Regions from separate parts of the Lysobacter capsici genome, predicted to be linked through region 1. Evidence: riboswitches for the same ligand, from Rfam matches in the RefSeq annotation. Region 1 holds a riboswitch; each other region holds the start of a gene.
What was found. Region 1 has a riboswitch for cobalamin ahead of KME82_RS11740 (CoA-acylating methylmalonate-semialdehyde dehydrogenase). Riboswitches for the same ligand answer to the same signal wherever they lie in the genome.

Region 1 (7,397 bases):
CTGGGCCTGATGCTCGCCATCGCCCCGGCGGCCCATGCCCAGAAGGATCGCCAGGTGTACGACGCTGCGATCGCGCGATCGGCCGAAGTCTGCCCCGACCATTCCGCCGAGCGCACCCGCCCCGGCGTCACCGCGGTGCCGGCCGCGTCGCTCAAGGCGCTGGAAGAACGCAAAATCGCCCTGTGCCCCGACCGCCGCCTGGACAGCACCACCCCGGTGGTCTGGTACGGCCGCGAAGGTGTTTTCGCCTGGAATCCCTCGGCCGGCGGCGTGGGCAAATTGCTGGCGGGCAAGGTCACCGCGCAGGTGCGCAGCGGCGAGTTTCCGTCGCAGACGGTGGTGTGGAAGGCCAACGGCAAGCTGGCCGAAGGCGCGCTGGTGCCGGCGTTCCGGCGCAAGTAAGGCGGCAGACGGGGCGCCGCGCGTATCGGGCGACGGCGCCAGGAGACGATGTCGGATCGATCTGCGATTCGCCGATCGCGCGCATGCGACAACTGCCCGCGTCGATAGGAACGGCCGGCGCAATGCCGCCGAAGGCCGCCGAGCCGGCGTATCGCGGCTTTCCAGCATGGCCCGCCTGCGTGATCCGCCTGCGTGGATTCAGTCCGGCTCGTCGTCGGCATTGCGCGCCGCTCACGACGGACCTTCACGACGATCGCGCCGGCAGACGTTCGTCCGCCGTCGACGAATAGTGAATGGATGCCACACGGCACATGCGAATCGATCGCCTGCCAACGGAATTTTTATTCTCTGCCGGGCGCCTTGCTCTGTATCGTCATGTTCGCTGATCGATGAAGGCGGCACCGACGATCGCGGCCGGTCAGTCGCGCGGCATCGATGTTGCAAACCGTCGAAGGTCATGCCGGACGCCTGAATGAACGGATGCGATCGATGACGCTGTGCGCACAGCGATCGCCGCCTCGGCGTGCGGTTGTGCGAGTCGCAGCGTGTGTGCGGAGCATCCACCGATAGAAAACCCGCTGGTCCGCGATGCGCTTCGCATCGAGGCCGGTTACGCGTACCCGCGTTCGCAATGACGCATCCATCACACCCGCCCACGGCGAAGGACGAATGAAGAAGGCAGCGCTTCCGCAGGACTTCTTCGTCCATGTCGCCGCCGTGCTGATCGCCCTCGCGTTTTGCCTGCTCAGCGGCTGGCTGCTGTTCCGGATGCCCGAGCTGACGCCCACTGCGTCGGAACTCGATGTGATCTATATCGAGCGTCTTGTCGCCGATACGCAACCGTCGCCGTCGCCGCAACAACCCACGCTCGTGCCGCCGACGCAGTCAACGCCGCCAACCCAACGCAGCGCTTCTGGCGCCGCGACCTCGCCGAATCCCGCGCCGCCTCGCAGCGAGCGGCTACCCGATTTGTCGATCCGTCCGCCGCCGACTCCAACGACGCCGCCCGCCAGCAATCGGCTGTACGCCGCCGACGGACAGATCGTATTGCCCGCGGGTGTCGCCGTGGACCCGATGCGCAAGCCCGACACCGATCCACCCGGTGGCGCGAACGATCGCGGCGCGAAACAGGCGCAGGCGATCTTCGAACGCCGCAATCCGATCGCACCGGAAGAAGGCACCGTGTTCGGCGGCGAGTGGGAGAGCGACGGCACTTTGAGCGAGGTGGCGACCAAGAAACTCAAGACCGGCCTGAAACGAGTGATCGCCAAACTGCCGCATCGCAAACAGGTGCAGGAAGTCCGCGCGCGGCCGCCGCCGCCGATCCGTTTCAATCCCGCCTTGCACGAGCGGCCTTCCGACCTGGGCAGCGAAGCCACCGGCGATGCGTATAAGGCCGCGCCGATCGCGTTCGAGAAAGCGCCCGGCTTGCAGGGCGAAGCCAGCCGGCGCGTGCGCAAGTGGGTCGGCGAACTGGAAGCGCGCGCCGCGGGTTGCGACCGGCAACGCTTGAAGACCTTGGTGGCGCCGGTGCTGACTCACTTGGCCGACCTGCAACGCGCCGAGTACGCCGCGGCGCGCGGCGGCGATCCGATCCAGATCGAACAACTGCTGCCGCGCACGGCCGACATGGCGTACGACCAGGCGCGTCGCGCGGTTTGGTATGCGGACAAGAAACTTTCGGATTGCGCGAAGTAGGGCGTGCTTTTTCGAAGTCGTATCTACACAACCACACTAACGATCTTTCAAGAGCGTCATTCCCGCGAACGCGGGAATCCAGCGCCTTTCGTGCGAGAACGTTTGAGCTCTCTGGATTCCCGCCTTCGCGGGAATGACGTTCTGGAAGGATGACGCTGAAGTCTCTGGATATTCGGCTTCGCTGAAGTAAGGAGAAGCTCGCCTTCGCGGGAATGACGTCCTGAAAATGGCGCCGAGGTCACATCGGCTCGTCCTTGTGACAACCCCATTTACCGCACAGCACGCCAACGCACCTCACCCCCCACATACGCCCCCGCAGCTTGTCCACACCGTACCCCCGCACTACACTGCGCACGCCACAGGTGTCCTGCCGCCAAGCCATACCGGCGCGCAGGGTGAAACGGGAAGCCGGTGCGGACGGGATCGTCCAAGGCCGGCGCTGCCCCCGCAACGGTATGCGAGAAAACCCGACGTTTCACCACTGCGTTCGCGCGGGAAGGTGTCGGGGTGATGCGATGGCATCGCTCGCAAGCCCGGAGACCGGCCCGTGGCGGGCATCGCATGCGATGTCCTCCTCGGATGTTGCGGCGGGCAACCGGACGAGCTGATGCAGTCGGCCTGCGTTCGCCGTTGCCTCGCCTTGTCTTGCGTCTCCGCGACATCCGCTTATCCGCGGGTGTGCGTTACGGAGAACGAGCATGAACGAAATGCATCGCGTTGCGACCGAGGTCGCGACGGTCAAGCTTCTGATCGACGGCGAATTCGTCGAATCCACCACCACCCAATGGCGCGACGTCGTCAACCCGGCCACTCAGGTCGTGCTGGCGCGCGTGCCGATGGCCACGCGCGAGGAAGTCGACGCCGCGGTCGCCGCGGCCGCGCAGGCGTTCAAGAGCTGGCGCAAGACCGCGATCGGCACGCGCGCGCGCATCTTCCTCAAATACCAGCAGTTGATCCGCGAGCACATGAGCGAGCTCGCCGCGATCCTGACCGCCGAACAAGGCAAGACCCTGCCCGACGCCGAAGGCGATGTGTTCCGTGGCCTGGAAGTGGTCGAGCACGCCGCCGCGATCGGCAACCTGCAACTGGGCGAACTGGCCAACAACGTCGCCGGCGGCGTCGACACCTACACCTTGCTGCAGCCGCTCGGCGTGTGCGCCGGCATCACCCCGTTCAATTTCCCGGCGATGATCCCGCTGTGGATGTTCCCGATGGCGATCGCCACCGGCAACACCTTCGTGCTCAAGCCGTCCGAACAGGACCCGCTGGTGACCATGCGCCTGGTCGAACTGGCGCTGCAGGCCGGCATTCCGAAGGGCGTGCTCAACGTCGTCCACGGCGGCGAGGACGTGGTCAACGCGATCTGCGATCACGCCGACATCCGTGCGGTGTCGTTCGTCGGTTCGACCAAGGTCGGCACCCACGTCTATCAACGGTCTTCGCTGGCCGGCAAGCGCGTGCAGTGCATGATGGGCGCGAAGAACCACGCCGTCGTGCTGGCCGACGCGAACAAGGAACAGACCCTCAACGCCATGGCCGGCGCCGCGTTCGGCGCGGCCGGGCAGCGCTGCATGGCCGCATCGACCGCGGTGATGGTGGGCGAGGCGCGGCACTGGATTGGCGATCTGGTCGCGAAGGCCAAAACGCTGAAAGTCAACGCCGGCACCGAGCCGGGCACCGATGTCGGCCCGGTGATTTCCTGCGCCGCGCGCGAGCGCGTCGAAGCCTTGATCGCCTCGGGCGTGGAGCAGGGCGCGCGCCTGGAACTCGACGGACGCAAGCCGTCGGTGCCCGGGTACGAACAAGGCAATTTCATCGGCCCGACCGTGTTCTCCGGAGTCAAGCCGGGCATGCGCATCTACGACGAGGAAATCTTCGGCCCGGTACTGGTGATCCTCGAAGCCGACACGCTCGACGACGCGATCGCGCTGGTCAACGCCAATCCCAACGGCAACGGCACCGCGATCTTCACCCAGTCCGGCGCGGCGGCGCGCAAGTTCCAGGAAGAGATCGACATCGGCCAGGTCGGCATCAACCTGCCTATCCCGGTGCCGGTACCGCTGTTCTCGTTCACCGGTTCGCGCGCGTCCAAGCTCGGCGATCTGGGCGCGTACGGCAAGCAGGCGGTGATGTTCTACACCCAGACCAAGACCGTCACCGCGCGCTGGTTCGACGACGAGACCCAGGGCCACGGCGTCAACACCACGATCAGTCTCAAGTGATGGCCGCGGTCATGCACTGGCAGGCCACCGCGGCCGCGCCGACCGGACTGAGCGAAGAACAGGCCGCCTATCGCGACGCGGCGCGCGATTTCGCGCTCGCGCAACTGGCGCCGCACGCCGCGCATTGGGATGCGCAGTGCGTGTTCCCGCGCGAAGCGATCGCGCTGGCCGGCGAACTGGGGTTCTGCGGCCTGTACGTGGACGAAGCCGCCGGCGGCTCGGGCCTGACCCGGCTGGACGCGGCGATCGTGTTCGAGGAACTGGCCGCGGTCGATCCGTCGACGGCGGCCTTCATCAGCATCCACAACATGGCGACGTGGATGCTCACCGCGCACGCCAACGACGCGGTGCGCGGCGAATGGGGCGCATCGCTGGCCAGCGGGCAACGGCTGGCGTCGTATTGCCTGACCGAGCCGGGCGCCGGGTCGGACGCGGCATCGCTGAAGACGCGCGCGGTGCGCGATGGCGATCACTACGTGCTCAACGGCGCGAAGGCCTTCATTTCCGGCGCCGGATCGACCGACGTGCTGGTGGTGATGGCGCGCACCGGCGGCGAGGGCGCGCGCGGCATCAGCGCGTTCGCGGTCGCCGCCGACAGCGCCGGCATCACCTACGGGCGCAAGGAAGAGAAGATGGGCTGGAACAGCCAGCCCACCCGCGGCATCAGCTTCGTCGACGTGCGGGTGCCGGCGCGCAATCTGCTCGGCCGCGAAGGCGACGGCTTCAAGATCGCGATGAAGAGCCTGGACGGCGGGCGCTTGAACATCGCCAGTTGTTCGCTCGGCGCGGCCCAGGGCGCGCTCGACGCGGCGCGGCGCTACATGGGCGAGCGTCGCCAGTTCGGCAAGAAACTCGCCGAGTTCCAGGCATTGCAGTTCAAGCTCGCCGACATGGCCACGCAGCTGATCGCCTCGCGCCAGATGGTGCATACCGCCGCGCGCAAGGTCGACGCGGGCAGTCACGACGCGACCGTGTGGTGCGCGATGGCCAAGCGTTTCGCCACCGATGCGGGCTTCGCGATCTGCAACGAATCGCTGCAGATCCACGGCGGTTACGGCTACATCCGCGAATACCCGATCGAACGCCTGCTGCGCGACTGCCGGGTCCACCAGATTTTGGAAGGCACAAACGAAATCATGCGCGTGATCATCGCGCGCCATCTGCTCAACACCGACGAGGAATTGCGATGAGTCTTGCCGAGAAGTCCTACACCGGGTTGACGCTGGAGATCGACGGCCACACCGCCATCGTGACCCTGAGCAACCCGCCGGCCAACACCTGGACCCGCGACAGCCTCGCCGCCCTGCGCGACTTGGTCCGCGATCTGGACGCGCAGCGCGACGTATACGCGCTGGTGATCACCGGCGAAGGCGAGAAGTTCTTTTCCGCCGGCGCCGATCTCAAGCAGTTCGCCAGCGGCGACAAGGCCCTGGCGCGCGACGCGGCGCGCCGCTTCGGCGAAGCCTTCGAAACCCTCAGCGCGTTCCGCGGCGTGTCGATCGCCGCGATCAACGGTTACGCGATGGGCGGCGGCCTGGAGTGCGCGCTGGCCTGCGATCTGCGCATCGTCGAGGAACAGGCGCAACTGGCCTTGCCGGAAGCGACCGTCGGCCTGCTGCCGTGCGCGGGAGGCACCCAGAACCTGGCGCGCCTGGTCGGCGAAGGCTGGGCCAAGCGGATGATGCTGCTCGGCGAGCGCGTCGATGCCACGACCGCGCTGCGCATCGGCCTGGTCGAGGAGGTGGTCGGCAAGGGCGAATCGAAAGCGCGCGCGCTGGCCTGGGCCAAGGCCGCCGAGAAGCAGAGCCCGACCAGCGTGGCCGCGTGCAAGACGCTGGTGCAGGCCACGCGTTCGCAATCGCATGCGACCGCGCTGGTCAGCGAGCGCGAGGCGTTCGTCGACTTGTTCGACAGCTCCGACCAGGTCGAAGGCGTGGCCGCGTTCCTGGAAAAGCGCGCGCCGCAATGGAAGAACGCATGAACGCCTCGGTCCTGGAAATAGCGGCGCAGGCGCCGGTATTGTTCGAACAACGCGGTGCAGTCAGCGGCAAACGGATCGGCATCGCCACGCTCAACGCGCCGGCCACGCTTAACGGTCTATCGCTGGAAATGGCGCAACTGCTCGATGCGCAACTGGCGGCGTGGGCGCGCGACGATGCGATCGCGCTGGTGGTGCTGCAGGGCGCGGGCGAGAAAGCGTTCTGCGCCGGCGGCGATCTGCACGGCCTGTATCGCGGCATGCGCGAGTACCAGGCCGCCGGCTCCGGCGATATCCGCGACAACCGGCAGGCCACCGCGTTCTTCGCAACCGAATACCGCCTCGACTATCGCATCCACACCTATCCCAAGCCGGTGCTGTGCTGGGGCCACGGCATCGTCATGGGCGGCGGCATCGGTCTCATGGCCGGCGCCAGTCATCGCGTGGTCAGCGAGCGTTCGCGATTGGCATTTCCGGAAATCACCGTCGGCCTGTACCCGGATGTCGGCGGCAGTTGGTTGTTGCAGCGCGCGCCCGCACGCAGCGGCCTGTTCCTGGCCTTGACCGGCGCGCCTCTGAATGCGGGCGACGCGATTTTTGCGGGACTGGCCGATCACTTCGTGCCGCAGGAGCGGTACGACGCTGTGTTCACGGCCTTGGCCGCGACGCAGTGGAGCGGCAACGGCGATCGAGACCGTGAGCTGCTGACCGAGCTGCTGCGGGCGCAAGCGCAGCCCGCACCGGCCGGGCCACTGCAACAGCACGCTGACTTGATCGCACAGCTTTGCGATGCCGACGATCTGGACACCATCATCGCGCGCATCGAAGCGATCGATCACGACGATCCGTGGCTGCAGACCGCGCGCAAGACCTTCGTCGCGGGCGCGCCGGGCTCGGCGCGACTGGGTTACGAACTGCAACAGCGCGCGGCGACGCTGTCGTTGGCCGACACGTTCCGGCTCGAATACCTGGTGTCGCTGCATTGCGCCGCGCATGGCGACTTCGCTGAAGGCATCCGCGCCTTGTTGATCGACAAGGACCGCAATCCGAAGTGGAACCCGGCCACGATGGCCGACGCTTCGCCGGCCTGGGCCGCG
Region 2 (7,397 bases), 1.8 Mb from region 1:
AAACCGGGGTCAAGCGCTTCGAAGCGTTCATGAACGAGACCCGCGACATCGGCTACGACGCCGCGTTCCAGTACCACTTCGATCCGCAGTCCGACTGGGCCGCCGACCGCAGCTCGTACACGATCCCGGCGGTCAAGACCGAAGACCGCACCTTGTTCGTCAATCCCTACGAACACGTCGAATTCCGTCAGATCACCGCGACCCCGGGCGACATCGATTGGGAAGTGGTCGAATCGATCGACGTGAAGTTGCAGGCGCGCGGCTACACCACGCCCGAGCCCAAGACCACGTTAACCTTGACCAAGACCTCCGGGCCGAAGACCTGGCGTCTGCGCGGCGCCAAGCCGGCTCCGGCCGATCGCGGCGTGACCTATCAGATCGTGCAGCGGCGCAAGGGCGTGAGCCAGGCCGATCCGGCCACCGCGCCGGTGGAAGTCGATGTGCCCGAGTTGATCGTGCATGACAGCTTCGAAGATGCGCTGCAGCTCGAGTTCATCCCGGTGTTCGATCCGGCCATGGTCAAGCGCGTCTACATCGACGTGAAGTACGAGGACGGCGCCTACAAGCGCAACGAACGCATCGAGATGGCCGGCACCCAGGCCGATCCGGTCAAGCTGCGCATCGCCCTGAAGAACGCCGACAAGCGCAAGTTCCGCCGCCGCTTCACCTTCGTCGGCATGCAGGGCCAGTTCGATCAGCGTGCCTGGGTCGACGAGACCGAAGAACTGATCGCGGTGCAGTGAGATGACCCACGCCGCTCACGTGATGCCGTTCGACGTCATGCTGTTCGACGGTATCGGGGCATTGCCCGCGCCGGTCGCCGCGACCCTGCGGAGGCTGCGCGCGGTGCTGCCGGCGCAGGCCGACGCGGCGCAGGCGATGTTGGGCCGGGTGCTCGCGCCCTTGGCCGAGTCGGTGTGGCCGGAGATGGCCTGGCGCTTCAGCAGCCTGACCAATACCGGCGTGCCGGTGGAGTTCGCCTGGACCACGCGTGAAGCAGCGGTGCGCTGGACCGCCGAGGTCGCCGCGCCGGAAACCGACGACGGCGAGCGCCTGGCGATCGCGGCGCGCGCGCTGGACTGGCCGGTCGATTCGCCGTCGGCCGATCTGGCGATGTGGTTCGAGCATCAGTGCGATTGCCGCCTGAAGTTCGGCGCCTGGGCCTCGGCGCGTCACGGCGACGGCACCGCGACCAAGCTGTACGCGGATCTGCCGTCGGGCCGTCTGCCGGCGGCGTGGCAAGGCCGTCACCCGGTGCTGCATTCGACCTTGCTGTTCTGGCGCATGGCCGGGGTCAATCCGGACGGCAGCGTCGAGTTCTATGCGCGTACTCATGATCTCGACCTGAGCGGGCTGGCGGCGTTGGCGCATACGCTGCTCGGCGATGCCGCGCCGATGATGAATCGGTTGGCGGCGTTGATGCCGGGCTGCGATCTGCCGCGGCCGTCGGGCCTGAGCGTGGCCTTGTCGGCGAATGGCGAACCGCGCGCGCTGACCTGGTTCACCTTCGCCAAGGCGATCTACCGCGACGATGCGCAAGTCGCCGCGGTCCTGCGTGGTGTCGGCAGCGGCGTTTCGGCGCAGGTGTACGAGGCGTTGTCGTCCGGCCCGGACGACGGACGCTGGCGCCACGGCATGGTCGGCGTGGGCGCGGACATCGCCGGCAATGCCTGGGTGCAGTGCGGAGTTCGGCCGACTTGAGTGCGCGGTGCGATGCGCTCGGCAGGCATCGCGTCGCGGTCATCGATGAAACAACAAGCGCTCGTGGACGATCGCAAAGACGAAAGGCCCGGCGCAATGCCGGGCCTTTGTCGTTGCGAGCTTGCCGCGAGGTGGAACAGCGCATCGGCCGGCATGCGGCGGCCGATGCGCGGGACCTCAGTTCTTCGGCGCGTAACGCAGGGTCACGAACCACTCGCGGCCGGGCTGGTTGTAGTACGACACGGTTTCGTACTCGCGATCGAACACGTTGGCCACGCGCGCCTGCAGGCTCAGCGCGTCGCTGATCGCGTACTCGGCGCGCAGGTCGAAGGTGCCGTAGCCGCCGACGCGGCTGCTGTTGCCGACATCGTCGTAACGCGAGCCGTAACCGACCGCGGTCGCGCCGATGCGGAACTTGCCGAACGCGCGATCCAGGTCGATGCGGCCGCTGTGCTTGGCGCGGCGCGGCAGATCGTTGCCGCGGTAGAAGCCGACCCGGTTCTCGGTGTCGAGGAAGCTCGCGCTCGCCGCCAGGGTCCATTCGGCGAAAGTGGTGTCGATGCCGATCTCGGCGCCACGCATGCGCGCGCGTTCGATGTTGTTGGGCAGGTTGATCGCCGAGTCGAAGGTGATCAGCTGATCGACGCGGGTATCGAAGCCGTCGATGCGCGCGTTGAAGTTATCGCCGCGGTACGCCAGGCCCAGTTCCCAGGTCTTGGATTCTTCCGGCTTGAGATTGGCGTTGCCGAAGAACGGGAAGTACAGCTCGTTGAAGGTCGGCGCCTTGAATGCGGTGCCGTAGCCCGCGGTCACGCGCCAGCGCTCGGCGAAATTCAGGCCCCACGCGGCGCCGCCGGTGGTGTGGCCGCCGAACTGTTCGTTGTCGTCGCGGCGCACGCTGGCTTCGAACGACTGGTTGCCGAAGCGGCCCTGGTACTGGACGAAACCGGCCTTGTTGTCGCGTTCGAGTTCGTCGTACACGGTGTTGCTGTCGACCTCGTCGCGCAGCCAATCGAAGCCCGCGGTCAACGTGTGGCCTTCGAACAGGTTGAAATCGGCCTGCAAGGTCGCGCTGTCGCGATTGGTGGTGAAGAAGCCGATCCGCTGCCCCGGAGAAACGCTACCGGGATACGCGCCCGGGCTCTTGAGATCGTAGTTCTGCGAGCCGTCGACATTGCGTCCCGCGCTGAGCTGCACATGCACCGTATCCGACGCACGCCAATCGAGCTTGCCGCCGATCACCTGCTGGACGGTTTCGGAATAGTTGCCGAAGTCGCCGTCGTAGTGGTTTTCGCCTTCCACGCGCAGCGCCTGGCCTTCGATGCTCCACTGATCGCTGATTTCGACGCCGCCGCGCAGCGACAGCGAGTGGCTCTCGTAGCCGTCGCGGTCGGGCTCGTCGGTGAAGCAGCCGGCGAACACCGGGAAGCCGGCGCCGCGGCAGGCGTTGATGCCCTGGGTCTTGCGGAAGCTGTAGTCGGCGCCGAACCAGCCGCGGCCGCTGCGGCCGCCGAAACCGGTGCCGAATTCGATGCTGTCGTTGCTGCCGCCGCCGACGTGCATGCGCGGGGCGAAGCCCTGCTGCTCGCGGTTGGTGAACACCTGGATCACGCCGCCGATCGCGTCGGCGCCGTACAGGCTCGAACGCGGGCCGCGCACGATTTCGATCCGGTCGATCAGCTCCAGCGGCAGGTCCTGCAGCGCGGCCAGGCCCGAGGTCGGCGAACCGATGCGGATGCCGTCGACCAGCACCAGCACGTGGTCGGATTCGCTGCCGCGCAGGAACAGCGTGGTCAGCTTGCCGGCGCCGCCCTGGTTGGCGAGGGTGATGCCGGCGCGGCCGCGCAGCAGATCGTTCAGATCGCGTGCCTGGCTGCGCTGGATGTCGGTGCGATCGAGCACCTCGACCGGGGTCAGCAGGTCGTTGACGCTGACCGCGGTGCGGTTGGCGGTGACGACGACTTCGTCCAGGTCGGTGGCCTCGCCGGCGGGCGCCGCGGCCGCGACGGTCGGCAGCGCGAGGGCGCAGGCGATGGCGAAGGAAAGGTTCAGGGCACGCAGACTTGCAACCGGCATGGGGAAGCTCCAGCGCGCGCGCCGTGGCGCACGCGATTACGACAGCGGAATGGGCGGTTGCGGGGGAAGGCGAGCGGGCAGCGGAAGGCGCACGAAGTGCAACAGCCGCCGCGATGCCCTCCGCATCGCAACCTGTAGCACCCCAAGGCCGGTCTCCGGACTCGCCAGCGGGCCGACGCGGGGTCGACTCCGGTCGCGGCGCCTTCCCGTGCCTTGCACAGTGGCGGATGCCGCGATCTGACTGGCTTACCGTTGCGGGGGCAGTGCCGGAATGGCGCCGGCTCGTCCGATCGGAGGAGGGCGTGTCACCGGCTTCCCGTTTCAACCCCGGCGGCGCAAGCCGTGGGGTCACCTTGAAGCGGTGCGCAGTCTACGCGATGCGGGGGGCAAAGTCCGGGCGGCCCTCACCCCAACCCCTCTCCCGCAAGCGGGAGAGGGGCTCGGTAACGCGAGATTGGGTGGAGGCTCTGCCGCTGGAGCATTCGGGCTTGGGGGACCGCCAGGCGCTCAGCAAGCTCACCGAAGCTCCCTTCTCCTGCGCGGGAGAAGGTGCCCGAAGGGCGGATGAGGGCGCTTGCGCTGGCGGGTCAGGCGACGGTCAACGCCGCCATGCCGCATCGGCCGCTGACCGATACCTCGCACCTCAAAGCCGACCCAACCGGCCGATCTCAATCGTGCCGTTCTTCGCCGTCCTGATCGCCGTGCCGCTCATCGCCGCCGACCGCATCGTCGTCGTCATGCGCCGCCGGACCGCCGTCGTACGCGGAGGCGTCCTCGTGCCGTTCCTCGGCATGCATGGTCGTATGCACCGGCGCGGCGGCCGGCTTGTTGCGCGGCGCCGGCAGCAGCGCGGTCGCCGCTTCGGCGGCCAGGATCAGCTCCTGGCGGCGTTCGTCGCTGATCTCCTGCCAATGGCAGTCGAGCAGTGCGCCTTCGATCGCGTAAAGCAGGTTCAAGGTCGGCTTGAAGCCGGCGCGCTTGACCCGCATGAACGCCTCGACCGTGCCGATCGCGGCAATATCTTCGTGCGTGCGCAGACCCACCTGGCGCAGCCAGGCCGCGCTTTTCGGGCCGATATTGCGCATCTTGGGTGCCGCGGTCATGCCACCGACTCCAGGTAAACCTGCGCCAGGGCTTCCAGGCCGGCCTGGTCGTCGGCATCGAACCGGTTCGGCACCGGGCTGTCGAGATCGAACACGCCGATCAGCCGCTCGCCTTTGAACAACGGGACCACCACCTCCGACCGCGAGGCCGCGTCGCAGGCGATGTGGCCGGGGAAGTCGTGGACGTCGGCGACGCGCTGGGTCTGGCGGCTCGAGGCCGCCGCGCCGCACACGCCCTTGTCGAGCGGAATACGCACGCAGGCCGGCAGGCCCTGGAACGGTCCGACCACTAATTCGGTGCCATCGTAAAAATAGAAGCCGACCCAATTGAGCTCCGGCAACGCCTGGTTGACCAGCGCCGACAGGTTGGCGGCGTTGGCGACGCGGTCGCGCTCGCCGTCGAGCAGGCCGCGTGCCTGATCGATCAACTGGGCGTACTGCTCGGGCTTTCCGCCCGAAAGTGTGGAGGCTGTAAACATTCAGGGAGTGTAACAGCGGGGCCTGCCGCGACTACCATGGCCGGCTGGCATCGCTGGAAAGCGCGAGATGAGTCACATCCACGGTGACTTGAACGCCCGCGCAGCCCACATCTTCGCCGCCTTGCTCCACCTGTCCAACCTCCTGTCTTAGGCCCCGGCGCTTCCGCATGACCGACTCCCTCCGACTTCCGCGCGGCCCGATGCCCAAGGGTGTGTTCGTCACCGGCACCGACACCGGCATCGGCAAGTCGCTGGCCAGCGCCACGCTGCTGCACTGCCTGCGTTCGCTGGGCGCGCGCGCGGTCGGCATGAAGCCGGTCGCCAGCGGCTGCGACGCCACCTCCGAGGGCTGGCGCAACGAGGACGCGCTGCTGCTGCAGGCGGCCAGTGCGCCGACCCCGCGCTACGACGACGTCAATCCCTACGCGCTGCCGCAACCGCTGGCCCCGGAGATCGCCGCCGCGCTGGCCGGGGTCGAGATCGCGCTCGCGCCGATCCAGCAGGCGTATGCGCGGCTGTCGGCGCAGGCCGATACAGTCGTGGTCGAAGGCGTCGGCGGCTGGGCCGCGCCGATCAGCGCCGAGCTCGATCAGATCGACCTGGTGCGCGCACTGGACCTGCCGGTGGTGCTGGTGGTCGGCATGCGCCTGGGGGCGATCAACCACGCCCGCCTGAGTGCGCGCGCGATCCAGGCCGACGGCGCGCGGCTGGTCGGCTGGATCGCCAACGGCATCGATCCGCACATGGCGAGCGCCGAGGAAAACTTCCGGATCCTGTGCCGGCGCCTGCCGGTGCCGTGCTGGGGCCGGTTGCCGTATTTGCCGTCGCCCGATCCGGGCGCGATGGCGGGGTTGCTCACGCCGGTGTTCTGAAAACGCGGCATCCGCGATGCGGGTCGCGCGAAGTTGAGCGTTGCGATGGTTGGCTGCGAACCTGGGATGCGGCGAGTTCGAATGAGCGGTTCGCGTTTCGGTCCCGGAATCTTGCGGGGCGACAGCCGCACGGTTGTTTCCCTGCGTCGAAGGCGCGGCAGCGAAGCGATCTAAGCGATCGAGGCGATCGGCCGCGATCCGCGGCGATCAGGCATTCGCCAGCGACCCACCCGCACGGCGACGTTCGCGCAGGCGACAAAAAACCCGACAGCCTGCGCTGCCGGGTTTTTGTATCCGCGTTACCAGCCGGAGAGAGAGACGGTTGCGATTACTTCGCAGCGGTCGCCTTGGTCGCGGCCTTGGTAGCCTTCTCGACGTTGGCCTGGGTGGCCTTGGCGGAGGTTTCGATCTGCGACTTGGCCAGCTCGGCGATGGCTTCGTTGGCCTTCACGGTGCGACCGAACGCTTCCTGGCCGGTGCTGACGGCGCGCTCGACGTTTTCGCGAGCGACCTGCACGCCCTTCGGCCACAGGGTCTTGAAGGCTTCCGGATCGCGCGCTTCGGCGGCTTCACCGAAGAAAGCGAAGGTCGCGTTGACGCGCTCTTCGATCGCGGCGATCTGCAGACCGAACACGGCGCCGGCGTTGTCGAGGGCCAGGCGGTTGACCTGAGCGGCCGTGTCCGCGAACTGGCGCGTAGCGGCGGCGAACTGTTCGTTGAATTGCTGGTACATGGCTGAGCTCCTGAGTGAGGGTCCAGACGAAGAACGACTGGATTGTGCGGTGCAGCATAGGCCCGGCTTTGTTGCGATGCAACATCGACCCGACGAGCGGTCGCCAACCGTTCATAAAGCTCGCCTATTCAGCTGGTTAGCGCCGAGGCAGCTGTTCAGGCAAAGCGTCGCAAAGGGGCGAAACGGGGAGCGAATGCGCCGGGCCGGGCGCGTGTCGGCCGGCGCTCTTGAGTTCGGTCGGCCGATCGCAGGCACCGTGCATGGGCTGGATGACAGACCAACTATTCGCGGCGCCGCTCATCGCAGCCGAATCGCGGAATTGCGCGCGCGGTCGGATAACGCGCCGTTGCGTTCCGGCGCAGCGATCGTGAGTGGCGAGGTTGCGGTGCCGCGGGCGAACGCACCTCGCCGGATCCAGGCCGGCGCGAAGACG
Region 3 (7,397 bases), 2.1 Mb from region 1:
GGGGGGCTGATCCGTCAGCGGGAGGGGCGGTAACGCAGACTCAACAGATAGTTGCGACCGGGTTGATTGTAGAAGGCCGCGGTTTCATAACGGCGATCGAACACGTTGTTGGCCGACAGTTGCAGGCTCCAGGCCGCGTCGAAGGCATAGCCCAGGCGCAGATCGGTCAAGGCGTAGCCGCCCAGGCGGCGGGTATTGGCCAACTCGTCGTAACGCTCGCCGGCGGCGTAGACGCTGGCGCCGAGCGACCAGGACGAGGCCGCGCCCAGTTCGAAACGGCGATCGGCGTCGATGCGCGCGCTCTGCCGAGCGCGCCGCGGCAGGTAGTTGTCGCGATAGGCGTTGGGGCTGTCGTTGCGCGGGTCCAGCCAGGTCGCGCTGGCGCGCAGGTCCCACTGCGCCAGGCGGGTATCGAGCACCGCTTCCAGGCCGCGGATGCGCGCGCGATCGACATTGCCCGGCGCGCCGATCGAGGCGTCGTAGGCGATCAGGTCGTCGATCCGGGTCTGGAACGCATTGAGCGACCACACGTGCTGGCGCTGCGCGCCGTAAGTACCGCGCAGGCCGATTTCGACGCTGCGCGAGGTTTCCGGTTGCACCAGCGGATTGCCGTAGCCGGGGTAATACAGTTCGTTGAAGGTCGGCGCCTTGAACGCGGTGCCGTAGCTCGCGGTCAGCCGCAGCGATTCGCTCAGGTCCCAGCCCCACAGCGCGCTGCCGGTGGTTTTCCCGCCGAACTGGCTGTCGTCGTCGCGACGCAGGCTGGCCTGCACGGCGTGCGCGCCGAAGCTGCGCTGCCATTGGGCGAACGCGCCGCGCAGGATGCGATGGTCGCGCGCATACGCCGTATTGCTTTCGACTTCGTCGCGCTGCCAATCGAAACCCGTGCTCAACAGTCCTGAGCCGATACCGAAATCGCCCTGCACCGAGCCCAATTGGCGACGCGTGTCGAAGGTGCTCGAATACTTGCCGTTCTTGTAGGTGTCGCTCAGATCGGCGCTGTGGCCGGCGTTGGCGGTCAGGGTGATCCGCTCGCTGGGCTGGTAGCGCAGCTTGGCGCCGGCCACTTGTTGGACGTTGTCGGCCTCGTTGTTCTGGCTGCCGTCGTAGTGGTTGTTGCCTTCGGCGCGGAACACGCGCGCCTCGGCGTCCCACTGGTCGTTGAAGCGATAACCGCCCTGAGCGGTCAACGAGCTGTTGCGATAGCCGTCGCGATCGGGCGAGTTGGTGAAACAGCCCGCGCCGCCCGGCGAGGGCTTGCCGCGGCAGGCATTGATGCCGTCGGTGTCTTCGTGCGCGGCGTTGATCGAATACCAGCCGCGCTCGCCCTTGCCGGCCACGCCGGCGCTCGCGCGATGGGTCGCGTTGCTGCCGATCGATACGCCGAAACTCGGCGCGAACGGGCCTTGCGGGCGACGGGTGAAAATCTGGATCACCCCGCCGATCGCCTCGGAGCCGTACAGGCTGGAGAACGGCCCGCGCACGATTTCGATGCGCTCGATCTGTTCGACCGGAATGTCCTGCAACGAAGCGCCGCCGCTGGTCGCCGAACCGATCTTGATGCCGTCGATCAGCACCAGCACGTGGTCCGATTCGGTGCCGCGCAGGAACAGCGAGGTCGATTTGCCGGCGCCGCCGTTGTTGGCCAGCGACGCGCCCGGGGTGCCGCGCAGCAGTTCGGGCAGCGAGGACGGCTGGCGCCGTTCGATCTCATCGCGATCGATCACGGTCACCGCCGCCAGGGTCGCGTCCTGGGTCTGCGCGGTGCGGGTGGCGGTCACCACCAACTGGTCCAGATCGACCGCGGCCGGCGCGGCGAATGCGGGCAGCGCGATGGCGCTCAGGGTCAGGCGCACGCTGGCGGTCAAGATATGCGCACGCAGCGTGGACGCCCGCGACGGCACACGCCGCGGGCACGAAAAGGAACGGGTACGCAAAGTCACTGGCAGGTCTCCACGGCCGCGCCTCACCCGCGCGGTCCAGACAGGGTCGTGACACGCGGGGGATGCAACGCAGGCGCGCGCGGACGCACGACGCCCGAGACCGGCCCTCCGCCTGTCGGTTCGCGCTCCGGGCCGGTCTCCGGGCTTGCGAGCGAAGCGCGGCCGGCGCGGTCGTTGCTGGACCGAGCGATGCCGCCTCTTCCGTAGCGCGCCTTCCCGTGTCGAAACACAGTGGCCGATTGCGCTGCGTCTACTCGCCTACCGTTGCGGGGGCAGCTCCGGCTTGAACGCGCTGACGAACGACAGCGACGCGACCGGATTCCCGTTTCAATCGCCGAACCGTGCCGGCGATCACCTTGAGCGCGGGCATCTTAGCAGCGGCGTCCCACACAAACGCCACGGTATGGGCGCCGCCGTGTTCATTTGGGAAGTTGCCGGCACATTTCGGACGCGTCTGATTCATCCAGTTCCGGCTGTTGCGCAGGATAGGCACATTCTCCGTAAACCGAGCCACGCCATGAGCGCAGCCAATGTCCGCCTGAGCCCCGCGCCGATCGTCCGCAGTCTCGTGATCGGTGCGCAGTCGAACATCGGCCGTGCGGTATCGGCACGTTTGTCGCGCCGCCGCGGCGAGCTGATGCTCGCCTGCGGCCACCTGCCGAGCCTGGAGGACACCGCGCAGAGCCTGCGGCCGCTGGCCAAGTCGACCATCGAGACCCATCAGGCCCTGCTCGAAGACACCGACAGCCTGCGCCGCCTGTTCGAGCACGCCGGCCAGATCGACCACCTCGTCATCACCGCCAGCGCGCCCTCGCCGGGCCTGCGCCTGGCCGAGCTGGACCTGGACGAGGTGCGGCTTGCGTTCGAACGCAAGCTGTGGGGCTCGATCCAGGCGGTGCAGCTGGCCCTGCCCTATCTGAGCCGCCACGGCAGTGTGACCCTGACCACCGGCATCGTCGCGCGCAAGGCCACTCCGGGCGCGCTAGGCCGCACCCTGATCAACGCCGCGCTGGAAGCCAGCGTCAAGGTACTGGCGCGCGAACTGGCGCCGCTGCGGGTCAACGCGGTCAGCCCCGGCCTGACCGACAGCGACAGCTACAACGGCCTGGAGCCGATGGCGCGCATGGCGATGCTGGCGCGGGTCGGCGACCGTCTGCCGGTCGGCCGGGTCGGCAGCGCCGACGAAATCGCCTCGGCCTATCTGTTCGCGATCGACAACGCCTTCGTCACCGGCACGGTGATCGATGTCGACGGCGGCGCGCTGATCAGCTGACCGTCGCGGCCGCGCGCCGCGCTCCTTCTTCCGGACGCCGGGTTCGCGTGTTTTGCGGCCCGGCGTTTTTTATTTGTGGAGCTGGGAGCTGGGAGTCGGGAATTGGGAATCGGGAGTCGTAAAGGCGACGACGCGATGATCGGCCAGATATCCGCATCCTCTCCTACCGTCATTCCCGCGAAGGCGGGGATCCAGTGACTTTGACGGGACATCGGCTACGACGTCGCACCCCGGGCCTGCGTTCAAGTCACTGGATCCCCGCCTTCGCGGGAATGACGAGCAAAAGCAGATCGATGGTCGATGGTCGGTGGTCGTGAGTCGGGAGTCGTAAAGGCGACGACGCGATGATCGGCCAGATATCCGCATCCTCTCCTGCCCTCATTCCCGCGAACGCGGGAATCCAGTGACTTTGACGAAACATCGGCTACGACGTCGCGCCCCGGGCCTGCGTTCAAGTCACTGGATTCCCGCGTTCGCGGGAATGACGAGCAAAAGCAGAAGCGCAATCGCTTTTGCTCTTACGACTCCCGACTCCCGACTCCCGACTCCCGATTCCCGATTCCCGATTCCCGATTCCCGATTCCCGATTCCAAGACGCCTAGCACCTTTTGGCTACTTGCGTTAGCCGGATCCTGGCCGCTTTATTGACCGACTTGTTAGAACCGTGTTAAACCCGATGACATCGCTGTCATCCCCCTGCAAGGAGTCGTCATGCCCGTCCGCCGTACCCCAGCCGGTCCGCGCCACCCCCTGGCCCTCGGCCTGCTGCTCGCCCTGTCCGCGTCAGTCGTCCAGGCCCAGGACCCCGCTCCGCGCAGCGATCCCAAGACCCTCGACCAGGTCATCGTCACGGGCACCCGCGTGTCGGACCGCACCGTGGCCGAGTCCACCGCGCCGATCGACATCATCACGCCCGAAACCCTGGAAGCCACCGGCACGGTCGAACTGGCCAGCGCGCTGGCCCGCGCCCTGCCCTCGCTGAACTTCCCGCGCCCGGCGATCACCGACGGCACCGACGCGGTGCGTCCGGCGCAGCTGCGCGGCCTCGCGCCCGATCAGGTGCTGGTGCTGGTCAACGGCAAGCGCCGCCACACCACCGCGCTGATCAACCTCAACGGCAGCCAGGGCCGCGGCTCCTCGCCGGTCGACCTCAACGCGATCCCGATCGCCTCGATCGAACGGGTGGAAGTGCTGCGCGACGGCGCCTCGGCCCAGTACGGCTCCGACGCGATCGCCGGCGTGGTCAACATCGTGCTCAAGGGCAGCGATTCGGGCGGCAGCCTCGCCGCGCGCTACGGCCAGTACAGCGCCGGCGACGGCGAGCAGTACCAGCTGTCCGGCGACGCCGGTTTCAAGCTCGGCGAAAACGGCAAGCTGCATCTGGCCGCGCAGGGCGGCCATCAGGACCAGACCAACCGCGCGCGTCCGTTCCAGGGCGTGGTCGAACAGCGTTACGGCGATCCCGAGATCGACCAGGGCGCGATCTCGTACAACGGCGAATACCGCCCGACCGATTACCTCACGTTTTACTCGTTCGGCAGCTACAGCAAACGCGACGTGCTCTCCAACGGCTATTTCCGCTTCGCCGCCGACCCGCGCAACATCCCGTCGATCTATCCGGGCGGCTTCCTGCCGCAGATCCACAACATCAGCAAGGACCGCGCCGCGGTGGTCGGCCTGCGCAGCGAAACCGCCGGCGGCACCCAGATCGACCTGAGCTACAACTACGGCCATAACGGCCTGACCTTCGACATCGAAAACACCCTCAACCGCAGCCTCGGCCCGACCTCGCCGACCAACTTCTACGCCGGCGCGCTGGAAGTCACCCAGCACGTGCTCAACCTGGACTTCACCAAGTCGGTCGACTTCGGCTGGCAATACCCGGTGACCTTCGCCTGGGGCGCGGAGTGGCGCGGCGAAGAGTTCTCCGAACGCGCCGGCGAGCCGCTGTCGTACGCCAACGGCGGCGTGCCGGCATCCAACGGCCAGATCATTCCGGGCGCGCAGGTGTTCTCCGGATTCCGCGCCAGCGACGCCGGCGACTTCGATCGCCACAGCTATTCGCTGTATCTCGACGCCGAAGCCGACCTGACCGAGAAGTTCTCCGCCGGCGTGGCCGCGCGCTTCGAAAGCTACAGCGATTTCGGCGACACCACCTCGGGCAAGCTGTCGGCGCGCTACGCCTTCACCGACAAGGTCGCGCTGCGCGCCACCGCCTCCACTGGTTTCCGCGCGCCGTCGCTGCAGCAGCAGTTCTTCCAGTCGATCGCGACCAACTTCATCAGCGGCGTGCCGTATGAAATCGGCACCTTCCGGGTCGACAACCCGGCCGCGGTCGCGTTGGGCTCGGAAGCGCTCAAGGCCGAGGAATCGACCAACTACAGCCTCGGCCTGGTGCTGCAGCCGGCCGACGGCCTGTACATCACCGTCGACGCGTACAAGATCGAAGTCGAGGACCGCATCTTGCTGTCGGAAAACCTGACCAGCGCCGCGGTGCGCAATTACCTGCAGGCCAACGGCTATCCGGGCATCGGCGGCGGGCGCTATTTCACCAATGCCGTGGATACCGATACGCAGGGTATCGATGTGGTGGCGACGCAGGCGTGGGACCTGAGTTCGGGCAAGCTCAACCTCACCCTGGGCTACAACTATTCCAAGACCGAGATCGACAAGATCGCGCCGAACCCGGCGCGACTGGCGGCGATCGATCCCAACGCGGTGCGCATCGGCCGCACCGAGATCGGCCGCATCACCAAGGGCGCGCCGAAGGACAAGTTCTTCCTCGCCGGCGACTGGAAGACCGGCAACTGGGGCTTCAACGCCACCGCGACGCGCTACGGCGAATTCACCGAACTGCACGCGACCGACCCGCTGCAGGACCAGACCTTCAGCGCCAAGTGGACGCTCGACCTGGCCGCGAGCTATCGCCTGAACAACTGGGAATTCACCCTCGGCGGCGACAACGTGCTCAACGAATACCCGGACGAATCCAAGCTGGTGCGCGGCACCCGCAACTACCTGCCGTACAACACCGCCTCGCCGTTCGGCTTCAACGGCGCGTTCGGCTACTTCAAGATCGGCTACAAGTGGTGAGCCACCGAACGAACGTTCGCGCTTGAACAAACGGCCCGGCGATCCCGGGCCGTTTGCTTATGTCCACACCGGCACATCCCGCGGCGGCGCGGATCGGCTATACACGAGGACCGGCGCGGCACCCGTCGCGCGCGTCCCATTCCGATCCGCAGGCAAAGCCACGAGGTCTCCATGCGCCCGACCGCCCCGCTGTTGCTGTCGCTCGTCCCGTTGTTGTTGTCCCTGGGCATTTCCAATGCGATCGCCGCACCCGCCGGCAAGCAACAACAGACCGTGCTGATGCAGGGCAAGCCGGCCGGCGGACAGACCGTCGACACCGCCGCAGACGGCAGCACCCGGGTCGAGTACCAGTTCAAGGACCGCGGCCGCGGCGATCACACCAAGACCCGCTGGAGCCTGGACGCGGCCGGCGTGCCGGTCGAATTCAATGCCGAAGGCAACAATTATCTGCAGGTGCCGGTGCATGAGCGTTTCAGCCTGAAGAACGGCAAGGCGAGCTGGAAGAACGACAGCGAGAACGGCGAGAAAACCCTGAGCGCGCCGGCGTTCTACCTGCCGCTCAACGCGCCGCCGGAAATGCAGGGCGTGCTCGCGCGCGCCTTGCTCAAGGCGCCCGGCCATACCCTGGCGCTGCTGCCGGCGGGCGAGGCGCGGCTGGAAGCCGCCGGCACCTTCGAGGCCACGACCAAGAATGGCCCGGCGACCTTGTCGCTGTACCGCATCAGCGGCCTGGACTACACCCCCGGCTCGGTGTGGCTGGATGCACAGGGCAATACCGCCGCCTTGATCATGGCCTCGGGCTGGGTCTCAGTGATCGCGCCGGAGTACCTGGATGCCTTGCCGAAGCTGATCGAATTCCAGGAACGCGCCGCGGCGCAGTGGTCGCTCAAGCTCGCGCGCGACCTCGCGCACACGCCCAAGGGCCCGCTGCTGATCCGCAACGCGCGCCTGTACGACCCGCGCGACCTGTCGGTGACGCCTAACACCAGCGTGCTGATCGAGAACGAACGCATCGTGCGGGTGGCGTCCGACAGCGCGATCAAGGCCCCGGCCGATGCCGAAGTGTTCGACGCCGGCAACCGTTTCCT
Region 4 (7,397 bases), 1.5 Mb from region 1:
CAGCAACACCAGCATGCCGACCTTGACCGGCACGTTGCCCTCGGTGAACCAGCGCCGCACCCAGCGCACGCCGAGGGTGAACACGTCGGGCTCGACCGGCGCGGCCGGCCGGCGTGGCGGCATCGGGCGCGGCGGCGGCGCGGCGGCCGGAGGTGTGGGCGGCAACGGCGGCGGCGAAGCCGCGGTGGTGGCAGTGGGCGGCGGCACGGGCGACACGTGCGCGGGCGGCGCGGCGGCGGCATCAGGGACGGCCGCCTGCGGTCGCGACGGCGGCGGCGCTTCGCGCGCCATGCGCTCGGCCAGGGTCTCGTCGTCGGCGTTGCGCGCGACCTGTGCAGGACGGGCCGACGGGGCGGGCGCGGCCTGGGTGAGGCGGCGTTCGAGTTCGCTCACCCGCGATTTCAGTCCGGACACCTGGACCAGCGCGACGATGAGCAGAACCGGGACCAGCAGCAAACCCAGTCCCAGCAAGACAATCAGTGCTTCCATCACAGTTCCCCAGTCCTTATGGCGGGCAGGTTACACCGATGTGAGGCGTAGGGAAGCATTGCCTTCACTCCTTATATACACGATTCATTTACCACATATCGCGTTGACGAAATCGCGTAACCACACTATGTTGTGCCCGTCGGTGCCGATCGCGAGGTCGGCTGAAAAGGGAAGCCGGTAGGGATCGCGCTCACGCGCGCTTCGAAGCCGGCGCTGCCCCGCAGCGGTATGGGAAACGAACGGGTCATGGCACTGGGCGGTATGCCTGGGAAGCGATCCTGGTAGGAGGAACGGGACACGGGCAAAGAAAAGTGAGATACGGGTCACCCCTCGTCGCTCACTTCTCTTTGCCCGTTTCTCGCTCCGGGTCCCGAGCCCGAAGACCTGCCGACAGCCGCGCGTCGCACACCGCGCGGTCCCGGCCCTAAGGAGTCTTCGGAGGAAGACGGCCGGTGTCGCGGCACGACGGTCGACCGTCGCGCCCGCCCGTTCCGGCGCGATGCGCGGAGCGGGCCGTCCCGGACCTCGCGTCTCGGGCCGCGCGACACCCAGCCAGCAAGCTCCGAGATTCCCGCCCGCGGGGGCACGGCCGTGCCATCAGTGACGCCGCGCGCGCGGTTCGTCGTCGGTGGCGCGTCGGCGTCTCCGCACCGTGCATCCACGCCCCGGAGTAACGCTCATGACCACGCTCGCAACCGACCCGTCCGCCGCCCCCGTCGCGGACGCCCCCGCCGCCCCCGCCAAACCCGTTGCCCGCGATGCGCACGACGCCGCGCCCGGTTTCGCCCTGACCCCGCCCGCCGCCAACCTGACCATGAGCGTGACCAAGCGCAACGGTCGTCGCGAACCGGTCGACCTCAACAAGATCGTGCGCGCGGTGACCCGCAGCGGCGAGAACCTGTATTCGATCGACCCGATGCGCGTGGCGACCCGCACCATCTCCGGCCTGTACGACGGCGCGACCACCCAGGAACTCGACGAACTGTCGATCCGCACCGCCGCCCTGCTGACCGCGGAAGAACCCGAATACGGCCGCCTCGCCGCGCGCCTGCTCGCCGGCGTGATCGAGAAGGAAGTCGCCGGCATCGAGATCCATGCGTTCTCGCAGTCGATCCAGCGCGGCCATGAGCTGGGCCTGATCAACGAGCGCCTGGTGACCTTCGTCCAGGCCAACGCGCGCAAGCTCAACGACGCGATCGACCGCAGCCTCGACGCCAAGTTCGATTACTTCGGCCTGCGCACGCTGTACGACCGCTACCTGCTGCGCCATCCGACCGCGCGCACCGTCATCGAAACCCCGCAGCAGTTCTTCCTGCGCATCGCCTGCGCGCTGAGCGAAGACGTCAGCGACGCGCTCGCGCTGTACCGCCGCATGGCCCAGCTCGATTACATCCCGTCGTCGCCGACCTTGTTCAACGCCGGCACCACCCACGAGCAGCTGTCGAGCTGCTTTCTGCTCGACTCGCCCGACGATTCGCTGGAAAGCATCTACAAGCGCTACATGGACGTGGCCAAGCTGAGCAAGTTCAGCGGCGGCATCGGCTTGAGCTACACGCGCATCCGTTCGCGCGGCTCGCTGATCCGTTCCACCAACGGCCTGAGCAACGGCATCGTGCCGTGGCTGAAGACGCTCGACGCCTCGGTCGCGGCGGTCAACCAGGGCGGCAAGCGCAAGGGCGCGGCCTGCGTGTACCTGGAGCCGTGGCACGCCGACGTCGAAGAATTCCTCGAGCTGCGCGACAACACCGGCGACGAAGCGCGCCGCACCCACAACCTCAACCTGGCCAACTGGATTCCCGACGAATTCATGCGCCGGGTCGAGGCCGACGCCGACTGGTCGCTGTTCGACCCGTCCAAGGTGCCGCAGCTGACCGACCTGTGGGGCGAAGCCTTCGACCGCGCCTACCACGCCGCCGAAGCCGCCGGCCTGACCGCCAAAAAGGTGAAGGCGCGCGACATCTACGGCCGGATGATGCGCACCCTGGCGCAGACCGGCAACGGCTGGATGAACTTCAAGGACAAGTCCAACCGCGCGTCCAACCAGACCCTGCGCGACGGCAACGTCATCCATCTGTCGAACCTGTGCACCGAGATCCTGGAAGTCACCTCGCAGGACGAAACCGCGGTGTGCAACCTGGGTTCGATCAACCTCTCGCATCACGTCGAGATGTTTGAGGACGGCAAGGGCGCATTCGATTTCGACAAGCTCGCCGAGACCGTGCGCCTGGCCGTGCGCCAGCTCGACCGCGTGATCGATCTGAACTTCTACCCGATCGAAACCGCGCGCCGCGCCAATCTGAAGTGGCGTCCGGTCGGCCTGGGTTCGATGGGCCTGCAGGACGTGTTCTTCAAGCTGCGCCTGCCGTTCGATTCGGAGCCTGCGCGCAAGCTCGCCCAGGAAATCGCCGAGGCGATCTATTTCCACGCGCTGTCGGCGTCGAACGAACTGGCGATGGAGCACGGCAAGCACCCGTCGTTCGACGACACCCGCGCCAGCGTCGGCGAGCTGCAGTTCGAGGCCTGGGGCGTGACCCCGTCGCAGCCCGAGCGTTGGGACGAACTGCGCAAGCGCATCGCCGAACACGGCCTGCGCAACTCGCTGCTGATCGCGATCGCGCCGACCGCGACCATCGCGTCCATCGCTGGTTGCTATGAGTGCATCGAGCCGCAGGTATCGAACCTGTTCAAGCGCGAAACGCTGTCGGGCGACTTCCTGGTGGTCAACAAGTACCTGGTCGAGGAACTCAAGAAGCTCGGCATGTGGACCGCCGAGATGCGCGACCGGATCAAGATGGCCGAAGGCTCGATCCAGTCGGTGACCGAAGTGCCCGATGCACTGCGTCAGGTCTACCGCACCGCGTGGGAACTGCCGATGCGCTCGCTGATCGACATGGCCGCCGAACGCGGCGCGTATATCGATCAGAGCCAGTCGCTCAACCTGTTCATCGAGAGCCCGAACATCGGCCAGCTCAGCTCGATGTACATGTACGCGTGGAAGAAGGGCCTGAAGACGACGTATTACCTGCGTTCGCGTCCGGCCACGAAGATCGCCAAGACCACGGTCAGCGCGCCGGTCGCGGCGACGCCGAAGCCCGAGCTGGTGCCGGTGGAATTCACCACCAGCGAGGCGATCGCCTGCTCGCTGGAAAATCCCGAGTCCTGCGAAGCCTGCCAGTAAGCCGCCTCCGCTTTGCTCCCTCTCCCGCGTGCGGGAGAGGGCCGGGGTGAGGGCTTCGCGCAGCGCCAGGCTTGCGTCGTCACCGACCTTCTCGCGCCCTCATCCGCCCTTCGGGCACCTTCTCCCGCCAGCGGGAGAAGGACGCAATATCCAAGGAACCACCATGTCCACCGATTCAAACCGCCTCCTGCTCGATCCGGGTTTCGATCTCACCCTGCGGCCGATGCGCTACCCGCATTTCTACGAGATGTACCGCGACGCGATCCGCAACACCTGGACCGTCGAGGAAGTGGATTTCTCGCAGGACGTCAACGATCTCAAGCACAAGTTCGGCCCGGCCGAGCGGCATCTGGTCGAGCGCCTGGTCGCGTTCTTCGCCACCGGCGACAGCATCGTGTCGAACAATCTGGTGCTGAACCTGTACCAGCACATCAACGCGCCCGAAGCGCGCATGTACCTGTCGCGGCAGTTGTACGAGGAAGCGCTGCACGTGCAGTTCTACCTGACCCTGCTCGACACCTACCTGCCCGACCCGAACGAGCGCGCCAAGGCCTTCGACGCGGTCGAGAACATCGCCTCGATCCGGGCCAAGGCCGAGTTCTGCTTTCGCTGGATGGATTCGATCCAGGGCCTGCAGCGCATCGAGACGCGCGAGCAGCGCCGCCAGTTCCTGCTCAACCTGATCTGCTTCGCCGGCTGCATCGAGGGCCTGTTCTTCTTCGCCGCGTTCGCCTACGTGTACTACCTGCGTTCGCGCGGCCTGCTCAACGGCCTGGCCTCGGGCACCAACTGGGTGTTCCGCGACGAAAGCTGCCACATGGCGTTCGCGTTCGAAGTCATCCGCACCGCGCGCGAGGAAGAGCCCGACCTGTTCGACGCCGACCTGCGCGCGCAGGTGGTGAAGATGTTCGAGGACGCGGTCGATTGCGAATACCAGTTCGCCCAGGACGTGCTGTCCGGCGGCGTGGTCGGCCTGTCGTTGAAGGACATGCGCCAGTACCTGGAATACTGCGCCGACCAGCGCATGGCCCAGCTCGGCATGCCGAAGCATTTCGGTTCGACCAACCCGTTCGCGTTCATGGACCTGCAGGACGTGCAGGAAGTGACCAACTTCTTCGAGCGCCGGGTTTCGGCGTATCAGGTCGGCGTGCAGGGCGAAGTGGCGTTCGACGAAGCGTTTTGAGTTTTCGCGGCCAGCCCCGCCGCTCCGAGCCCCTCTCCCGCTTGCGAGAGAGGGGTTGGGGTGAGGGCGCGAATGCCGACGTTTCGAGTAGAAATCAAAAGCCCCTCACCCTAGCCCTCTCCCGCAAGCGGGAGAGGGAACTCGTCCGTTTGAAAATCACTCGCCTGAGCCTGAGCCCCCATGACCGAAGCCCGCATGACCGAGATCGTGTTCCCCGATCACACCAACCATCTGGGCACGCTGTTCGGCGGTCAGGCGCTGGCGTGGATGGACAAGGCCGCCTTCATCGCCGCCACGCGCTACGCGCGCACCGTCGTGGTCACCGCGCGTTCGGAGCAGATCGATTTCCACACCGCGGTGCCCAAGGGCGCGCTGGTCGAACTGGTCGCGCGGGTGGTCGAAACCGGCCGTACTTCGATGCAGGTCGAAGTCGAGATGCACAAGGAAGACCTGCTGACCGGCGACTCCCAACTCGCCACGCGCGGCCGTTTCACCATGATCGCGCTCGGCATCGACGGCAAGCCCACGCCGGTGCCGCCGCTGGCGCGCTGAGGATTCACCGCTCGGGCGGCGGCGTGCCGCAGTCGCTGCCCGTCGACGCGCACGGCCGCAGCGCGCTGAACGAAATGCCGGCCCAACTGCGGCGCACGTCCACGCGCAGACGCGGATGTTCGTACAACACCGGACCGAGCGCCTGATGCGTTTCGATCCGTAACGGCGGCACCAGCCCGTCGGTGTCGGGTATGAAAGCGAAGCTCAGGGTAGTCGTCACCGCGCCGCTGCGGCCACGACGCTGGCGTTGCTGCAACTTGCTGGTCTCGCCGACCACGCTGTAGGCCTGCCCCCAATGCGCGTTGTATTGCGCGACGCCCAGACCGAGCGTGCGCCACACCACCAACACCAGCGCCACCGCCAGCACCGCGACCGCAATGCGCCACGCACGCGCTCGCGGGCCGGCGGTCAGGCGGTAGCCGAGCCAGCACGCGAGGCCGATCAGGGCGAAACTCCCGGCGCGCCACAACAGACTCGGCTGCGGCGCCGCGTCCTGTTCGCCCGCCGTCGTCGGCAACCACAAGGCGAGCGCGACGACCGCGGCGGTCGCGACCAGGATGACCGCGATCAGTTTCCACACCGCGGTCCTGGACAGGTCGACGCTGTAACCGTTGGAGCCATTGGCGGACATGCGCGGATTCCATAAATGCATTCGCGGCGAGCTTAGCCGCAACGCGCGCCGGCACAAGCTGCGGATATCTCGAGGTGAACGCGCTGCCTAGACTCGCGGCACCTGGCGCGCGAACTGGGCATGGGCGTCAGCGCCTGGTCGCCGTTGGCCTCGGGCGTGCTCAGCGGAAAATATTCGCGCGCCGATCTCGATCCGGCCACCGCGCAGGGCCGCCGCGCGGTCGCGATCGGCAACGGCGCCTTGACCGAGCGCGCGCTGGACATCGCCGGCACGGTCAAGGCGATCGCGGCCGAACTCGCGCGGCCGCCCTCGCAAGTCGCGCTGGCGTGGTTGCTGCAACAGCCTTACCAGATCGCGCCGGTGATCGGCGCGCGCACCCTCGCGCAGTTGCACGAGAATCTCGGTGCGCTCGATGTCGAATTCGACGATGCGCAGCGGCGGCGCTTGCACGAAGCCAGCGCGATCGCGCTGGGGTTTCCGCACGACTTCCTCGCCCTGCCCGGCATCCAGCAGGCCATGTACGGCGGCGCGCGGATTCGACGCGGCTGGTAAGACGTCGCCGTTTCGAAGCGGGCGCGGCCATGACCGCGCCCGCCTCGCCCCGAATCAGAAGCGATAGTCCATGGTCAGACTGAGCGTGCGCGGCGCGCCCGGCGCGTTGAAACCGTCGACAGAGCCATGCGCCGAAGCGAAGTAGCGCTTGTCGAACGCATTCTCCAGACGCAGGCGCCAATCCCACGGCCCGGTCTGGTAACGCAGGTTGAAATCGAATCGGGTGAACGCGGGCAGCGCGCTCAGATTGGTCGGCGCGGCGTACTGCATGGCGACGTGCTGGACCAGGCCGCCGACGCTGAAACCGCGGCCCAATGCGTACTCCGCATACACCGACGCGCTGTGGCGCGGCGTCAGCGGCGAGGTGCGGCCCTGAAACGCGACGCCGCTGGCGACGTTGTTGGACTTGGTGATCTCGCCATCGAGATAAGCGTAGCCGGCATACAAGTCCAGGCGCTGATCGAGCAAGGACGCGGCCAGCCCGACCTCGGCGCCGCGCGTGCGCTGGGTGCCCACGCCGATCTGCCGGCGCGGGTCGACCGGATCGGTGGTCTTGATGTGTTCGCGCTGCGTTTCGAACACCGCCACGTCGAAACTCAGCAGACCGTCGGCGCGCGCGAACTTGTAGCCGATCTCGCGGTTCGACGTGGTTTCCGGGCTCAGATCGACATTGACCGTGCTCAGCGGCAGGCTCTCGGCCGAGGGCTGGAACGATTCGCCCCAACTCGCGTACAGCGATTGCTGCGCGCTCGGCATCCAGATCAGGCCCAGGCGCGGGCTCCATTCGCGATCGCTGCGGTCCAGCGCGGGCG

Region 2: linked by a shared signal. The riboswitch ahead of btuB (TonB-dependent vitamin B12 receptor) and the one ahead of KME82_RS11740 (CoA-acylating methylmalonate-semialdehyde dehydrogenase) in region 1 are both predicted to bind cobalamin.
Region 3: linked by a shared signal. The riboswitch ahead of btuB (TonB-dependent vitamin B12 receptor) and the one ahead of KME82_RS11740 (CoA-acylating methylmalonate-semialdehyde dehydrogenase) in region 1 are both predicted to bind cobalamin.
Region 4: linked by a shared signal. The riboswitch ahead of KME82_RS04860 (ribonucleoside-diphosphate reductase subunit alpha) and the one ahead of KME82_RS11740 (CoA-acylating methylmalonate-semialdehyde dehydrogenase) in region 1 are both predicted to bind cobalamin.

Annotation. Positions count from the first base shown of each region.
Region 1 is NZ_CP076103.1:2,739,856-2,747,252, forward strand. It holds gene KME82_RS11730 (hypothetical protein) at 1-402, shown strand, start outside; gene KME82_RS11735 (hypothetical protein) at 1,072-2,100, shown strand; cobalamin riboswitch at 2,444-2,663, shown strand; gene KME82_RS11740 (CoA-acylating methylmalonate-semialdehyde dehydrogenase) at 2,808-4,322, shown strand; gene KME82_RS11745 (acyl-CoA dehydrogenase family protein) at 4,334-5,512, shown strand; gene KME82_RS11750 (enoyl-CoA hydratase) at 5,509-6,303, shown strand; gene KME82_RS11755 (enoyl-CoA hydratase/isomerase family protein) at 6,300-7,397, shown strand, end outside.
Region 2 is NZ_CP076103.1:909,620-917,016, forward strand. It holds gene KME82_RS03670 (hypothetical protein) at 1-743, shown strand, start outside; gene KME82_RS03675 (hypothetical protein) at 745-1,701, shown strand; gene btuB (TonB-dependent vitamin B12 receptor) at 1,879-3,762, opposite strand; cobalamin riboswitch at 3,907-4,148, opposite strand; gene KME82_RS03685 (TfoX/Sxy family protein) at 4,446-4,880, opposite strand; gene KME82_RS03690 (GAF domain-containing protein) at 4,877-5,359, opposite strand; gene bioD (dethiobiotin synthase) at 5,560-6,231, shown strand; gene KME82_RS03700 (phasin family protein) at 6,560-6,964, opposite strand.
Region 3 is NZ_CP076103.1:4,794,606-4,802,002, forward strand. It holds gene btuB (TonB-dependent vitamin B12 receptor) at 15-1,904, opposite strand; cobalamin riboswitch at 2,057-2,317, opposite strand; gene KME82_RS19960 (SDR family oxidoreductase) at 2,461-3,216, shown strand; gene KME82_RS19965 (TonB-dependent receptor plug domain-containing protein) at 3,928-6,309, shown strand; gene KME82_RS19970 (amidohydrolase family protein) at 6,481-7,397, shown strand, end outside.
Region 4 is NZ_CP076103.1:1,194,771-1,202,167, reverse strand. It holds gene KME82_RS04865 (DUF2339 domain-containing protein) at 1-489, opposite strand, end outside; cobalamin riboswitch at 613-895, shown strand; gene KME82_RS04860 (ribonucleoside-diphosphate reductase subunit alpha) at 1,304-3,667, shown strand; gene KME82_RS04855 (ribonucleotide-diphosphate reductase subunit beta) at 3,831-4,850, shown strand; gene KME82_RS04850 (acyl-CoA thioesterase) at 5,031-5,402, shown strand; gene KME82_RS04845 (hypothetical protein) at 5,407-6,033, opposite strand; gene KME82_RS04840 (aldo/keto reductase) at 6,136-6,585, shown strand; gene KME82_RS04835 (TonB-dependent receptor) at 6,640-7,397, opposite strand, start outside.